Regions from separate parts of the Colwellia sp. BRX8-5 genome, predicted to be linked through region 1. Evidence: predicted binding sites of a transcription regulator. Region 1 holds the regulator's gene; the other holds the start of a gene.

Region 1 (3,213 bases):
GGCGTAGGTTTTTCCACAAATAATATGCAGAGTTTGCTTAGTGGTTGATAACTGAGGCGGAGAAAATAATAAAGCCGTTTGAGAGCCTTGCTGCAGCAAAAATCGCTCTCGATATTTTTGCCAAGTTGGCGCAAGTGTTGAGTAAGCGAATTTTTCTTTATCGAGTGCGTAAAGCAGCTTCGCATAAACATTGAAAACTTTCCGCCAACCATTGCCACAAGCTTGATTAACCATCTCTATTTCGCCCAAGGTTAGCGGCGATAGACAAGATAATTGCTGATATTCAAGCATACTCGGTTTATTGCCAATATAAACGGCGACGCTAAAGTTTGAGCAACCTAAACCAATAACATTCAATGGTACTTAACTCATTTTACGTGGGGGGTATGTTGAATTGTAAATTTATAATCGAGACAAGTAAAACGTCCTTAAAATTTTTTTGCTTGAATGTATGTAGTTACTGGTAAAGTTAGATCGATTGAAGATTATCAATGTCTAACAGATAACTAATATAAAATGTTAATATCGTATAGCTTTCTATGGCTATTTAAAGGTCCACGCGAGAAGTTTATCGAAAAAAATGACATTACAAGGGTAATGGTTTCAAATTTTGTTGGAGAAAACTGTTTTATATTTTATATTTGTGGCAGCTAAAAATATATTGCTTAGCTGCTGTTTAACATGACTACAGTATCAATAATGAATTCTAAAAAAAAATGATGGAGCGCAGCTATGAATGAAAAAATTGCAGCACTTAAGTCAGACCTAGCGCTACTTAAAGAACAATTTAGTAAAAAAATTACTGATGCAGAAACTCGTTTAAAAAATATGATTGAACAAGAAAGCTTAGATACTTCGGTTGAACGTGGCTATAAAATTCAAGCTTCTTTTGAAGAGCCAGCAGATTCTTTAGCTAATGGTGAATGTGTAATTTTACTGCATGGGCTTGCACGTTCGGCTAACTCCATGAAAGCTATTGAAAAACGATTGTTAGCAGAAGGATATTTTGTGATAAATATCAACTACCCTTCTAGAGATTATTCGATAGAAGAGTTGGCTGAAAAAGTGATTTCTAAAGCGCTATTAATTTGTGAAAATCGCCAAGTTAACTTTGTTACCCATTCAATGGGCGGTATATTAGTTCGCCAATATTTAAGTATGCATAAAATACCTAATTTACATAAAGTCGTGATGCTAGGTCCACCAAACAAAGGCAGTGAAGTTGTTGATAAACTAAAAAATACACCTGGTTTTAGTTTCATCAATGGTGATGCGGGTATGCAATTAGGTACCGGCGAATTCAGTGTCCCTAGTAACCTTGGCAATGCTAATTTTGATTTGGGTGTTATTGCCGGTAATCAAAGTATTAATTGGATATTATCAACACTTATTCCTGATAAAGATGATGGTAAAGTTTCGGTTGCTAGTACCAAACTTGATGGTATGAATGATCACATTGAAATGGAAACGACCCATCCATTTATGATGAAAAACGAAAAAGTTATCGAACAAGTTATCCATTATTTAAAATCAGGGAGTTTTCAAAAATAATTCGACTAGAAAACTTGCCTTTACTAACGACCTGTATATACTCACAGTAACAACTGTGTAAATTTACAGGCTCCCTATGCTAAATGAAATCAGCGAATTACGCCCTCTAACGAACCGACAACAACAAGTTTTTGATCTGATCAAAGACAAAATAAGCGATACGGGCATGCCACCAACGCGTGCTGAAATAGCCAAGTTTTTTGGCTTTAAATCAGCAAATGCAGCAGAGGAACATTTAAAAGCTTTGGCTAAAAAAGGCTATATAGAAATGTTGCCAGGTACTTCTCGCGGCATTCGTTTGACTGAGAAGTTAATGGAAGAAGCCGGTTTACCTTTAATCGGCAGAGTGGCTGCAGGTGAACCTATTTTAGCTGCAGAGCATGTTGAAGATCATTACAAAGTTGATGGTAATTTGTTCCACCCAGCTGCTGATTACTTATTGAGAGTTAATGGCGAAAGCATGAAAAATATCGGCATACTTGATGGTGACTTGTTAGCGGTTCATCAAACGACCGATGTACAGAATGGCCAAGTAATTGTTGCTCGTGTCGAAGAAAATGTTACGGTTAAACGTTATAAACGAGAAGGTAACATCGTTTACTTACATGCTGAAAATGATGACTTCTCTCCTATAAAAGTCGATTTGTCTGATCAAGAGTTTAATATTGAAGGGTTGGCTGTTGGCGTTATTCGCTCGGCAGACTGGATGTAATTAAGTTAACCTATCCAATAAACTTGGTGGTAACTAAGCCAATTTATCTAACAAATATAGTATTAAATATGTAAAACTGCTCCGCAAACTTTAGTGTATAAAATAGGCTAAAGTTTGCTTTTCTAACCTTTCGTATTCTTTTCATGCAAACCTTTCTCTTTACTAAGAATAATTTTCATTCTAAAGCCCATTCAAACAACTTTATCTTTCTCTGATTAAAAAACAACCAAGATCAATTTTTACAATACGCGTATTTATACTCAGCTGTTTATTTTTAATACTACGGCTACAGCCCTTTGTTATTAGGCCTTTGCCTGTATTAGAGTTGATACTCTATTGTTTTTATTGGTTTTTATTTTAAAATAGCTCGATTTTTAAATTGACCCAGATCAACTTTTAAGTAATTCTAGTTTGGAATGTGTACAAATATAAATATAAGGCGATGTTGTCGACGCTAACTGGTTGATAACAAAATCGCTAAGAAAATAATAAAAATCCGTACTAAAGGATGTGTTTTGTCCTAGGTATCAAGTTTTAAACTTTTATAGGGTGAAGGAGATGTCGTGTGAAAAGACGTAACCTAGGTTGGCTGTTGTTGGGGAGTGTTCTTTCCAGTTCAGCTTGGGCAGATATGCAATTAAATCTGACCAAGGGTGTAACAGAAGTAAGTAGAGATGTTTACGATCTACATATGCTCGCAATGTATATATGTGTAGCAATTGGTGTGGTCGTTTTTGGTGCTATGTTTTGGTCAATGGTTTTCCATCGAAAATCCAAAGGGGCTAAATCAGCAGATTTTCATGAAAGTACAAAAGTAGAAATCCTCTGGACAGCAATTCCCATTGTCATTCTTATCGCTATGGCTGTACCAGCAACAAAAACACTGATTGAAATGGAAAATAACGACGATTCTGACGTTACCATTCAAGTTACCGCCTCTCAGTGGAAAT
Region 2 (3,213 bases), on a different contig from region 1:
TAGGGTAACGAGATGCTATGGCAACAACAGGACGTTTATAAATAAAATCATCTATCACTTGTGGTTCATCAACCACGGCAAAATAACAATAGCCCTGCTCTGCAACTAATTGCTCTAGAGACTCAGGACTAAAGACTTCTTGGAAGCCAATAATGTCAGGTTGATATTCACGTAAATATTCAGCAATCCAATGTTGCTTTTTACGCCACTGCTCAGCACTATAAATTCGTTCAAATTCATAGAAAGCATTGGGCGGCTCAAGATAATTAAACAAATTAAAAGTAGCTATTTTAAGCTGTAAATTTGATACAGCTATAGAAGGCAGTATGGGATCTATTTCTTCTGGGGCTTTTTTATCTGGATAGTCGATAATGTTAACTCTAATAAACGTTGAACTGTGAGTATACCTGAGATAAAAAATTAAAAACCAACAAGATAAATTACCATTTAGTTAACAGCTTACTTACGTCACTTTTTGCTGTCTTTGATAACTTCTGTATTAATGCAAAAGGTACAAACTCGTGGTTAATTTTTTCTTCAATATCATCAAGCATCAACAACCACAATTTTGCCGTCATCTCAGCATCAAATAACGCCCGATGAAAAGCCCCATCTGATGGAATATTTTTATAACGAATAAGCGTACCTAATTTATGATTAGGTGCGTCTATATTGATTCTGCGAGAGACAAGTAATGAACAAATAAATTGCCCAAAGTATTTTCGATTAATGTTATTAAACTCAGCGTCCAAGAATTTTTGATCAAAGGAAGCATTATGGGCAAGTAAATTATCGTCCCCCAGAAAATCGGCAAATCGTGCCATCACTTCACCACAAGAGCCGACCTTAGCAAGCATCTGATTAGATATTCCGGTGTATTGCTCAATAAAACCACTGATCCTAAAACCAGGATTCATTAATGATTGAAATTTATCGGTAACCTTACCGTCTACAATTCTAACCGCACCTATTTCTATCGCTCTATCACCTTGATTGGGTGATAGTCCTGTGGTTTCAAAATCAAGTACCACTAACGAATTGGCATTTTCATGCATCTAAGTTAACCCTATAAATTTATGCAGCGCTGATTTTAACGGCTATATTTCAAAATGAAAGTAATCATTACTCGTAAGCAATGTTAAATTATTCTGTTCAATAATCAACTTAGAAACTATACTGTATAAAAACACAGGTGAGATTTAAGTAATGAAAGTTATTCCTATTTACATTGAAGCAGGTATTTCAGGGTTTGAATCACCCGCAGCCGAGTATAAAGAACTGGGGTTATCATTAGATAAACTTCTTATTAGGCATCCTAATGCCACATTTATTGGCCAAGCATCTGGTGAGTCCATGCAGGGTGTGGGCATTTTTGATGGTGATTTACTTATCGTTGATCGCTCACTCACCGCCAGAAATGGTGATGTCATCGTGGCAAATTACAATGGCTGCTTTGTCTGTAAGTTGATTGATAAAAAGCAAGCTCGGCTGTTATCAGCGTCTAAAGATTTTGCGCCAGTTAGCATCAAGCCCGAAGACGACTTTCAATTAGAAGGTATTGTTACTCGCTCTATTCGACTCCATCATCAAGCTCCTGAATTAACCGCATGTATGCATTAGTTGATGCAGTATCTTTTTATGCCAGCGCAGAAAAAGTCTTCGACCCGAGCATAAGAAACAAGCCCGTTGTTGTTTTAACGAATAACGACGGCTGCATTTGTGCTGTTTGTCCTATTGCTCGACGGCTGGGTATTCCAAAATTCACCCCCTATTTTAAGATAAAGGACTTACTACATAAGCATGGTGTAGTGGTACGCTCTTCCAACTACGAGCTATATGCTGACTTAAGTGAAAGAATGATGAATGTTATTGCTAGGTATTGTGATGACCAATATATTTACTCAATTGATGAGTCATTTTTACATTTTAAAAACTATAGTGGCGTTATTAAAGATTGGCACCAATACGGCCATGAAATAAGACGTGCTATTTGGAAAGAAACTCGGTTACCGGTGGGAGTTGGCTTTGGCACAACATCAACCTTAGCTAAAGCAGCAAATCATGCAGCTAAAAAACTTGACGGTTACCAGGGTGTTGCCATTATTGATAACGCGCAAAGTGCGAAAGAAATATTAGAAAAAATGGCGGTAAATGAGGTTTGGGGTATTGGTAATAAAATATCTCAGCGACTAAAGCAGCAAAATATTAGCACAGCTCATCAATTATCAATGCAGTGCCCTAAAATTATGCGCAAGCAATTTAGTGTTATCACTGAACGTACGGTTAACGAATTAAAGGGGATTAGCTGTTTAAGCTGGGATGATGTAAAAGCACCTAAACGGGAAATATTCTCTACACGTAGTTTTGGTCAACGTATTGTAGATATACATACATTACAAGCAGCCTTAACTACCCATAGTACGATAGTCGCTAAAAAAGTAAGGTGTCAATCTTCACTTATCAAAAAACTGCTCGTGTTCGCTTCAAGCTCCCCCCATGATGAAAATTATTATAAACAAACAATGGTTTATACTTTTCCTTTAGCAACAGATAATAGTTGTGATATTGCTACAGCGGTCAGTTTAATACTCGCTGAAATATTTATACCCGGTGTGCATTTTTATCGTTGTGGTGTCGGTGCAATCGCCTTGGAAAGCAGACAACATCAACAAGCTGATTTATTTTTATCTGATCATTCAAACCCAATACTAATGAATTGTCTTGATAGTATTAATAGTCGTTACGGTAAGGGGACATTGACCTTGGGCGCAGAGGGAAAATCAGACTCCTGGCAAATGAAACGGCACTTTTTAAGTCCACAGTACACGAGTAACTGGCAAGACATTCCCAAAATTAGTTGTTAGTGTTATTCGTAAGTTTAGTCACTGTAACCTTGAACTCATAATATTTAAGGATAAAGTTGCTAGTGATATAAAATGTCAAAGGGCTACCACCTTAAAAGATGTTCATCCCCCACTTTAATGCGTCGTAATAACAATTTAACAATCTAGTTTCAGAAATTTTATTACTGTCAATACAACGAGTAACACGCTTACTCGTTGATACTTCATAATGCTTAGCCAATGTTAATAGTTCTGACAATTCACCTTGTTGCTCAGATAACGCCAGTTTGATATCAGATGAAAAAAGAAAACTCTTTACAATATCTGCCATGGGTAAATTTAATATGGCATCTAAATTACTCAATATTCC

Evidence for each region. The regulator LexA, encoded in region 1, represses DNA repair genes until DNA is damaged. The targets are predictions, from matches to a motif close to TACTGTATNNNNATACAGTA.
Region 2: the regulator LexA is predicted to act here: its motif matches at 1,175-1,194, upstream of H4J62_RS09170 (LexA family transcriptional regulator).

The regions. Positions count from the first base shown of each region.
Region 1 covers NZ_JACGVR010000002.1:142,754-145,966, reverse strand. The annotation lists gene H4J62_RS02190 (DUF6942 family protein) at 1-357, opposite strand, end outside; gene H4J62_RS02185 (alpha/beta fold hydrolase) at 733-1,551, shown strand; gene lexA (transcriptional repressor LexA) at 1,628-2,263, shown strand; gene coxB (cytochrome c oxidase subunit II) at 2,829-3,213, shown strand, end outside.
Region 2 covers NZ_JACGVR010000010.1:90,252-93,464, forward strand. The annotation lists gene H4J62_RS09160 (endonuclease/exonuclease/phosphatase family protein) at 1-274, opposite strand, end outside; gene H4J62_RS09165 (PolC-type DNA polymerase III) at 441-1,055, opposite strand; gene H4J62_RS09170 (LexA family transcriptional regulator) at 1,207-1,620, shown strand; gene H4J62_RS09175 (Y-family DNA polymerase) at 1,608-2,864, shown strand; gene H4J62_RS09180 (EAL and HDOD domain-containing protein) at 2,956-3,213, opposite strand, start outside.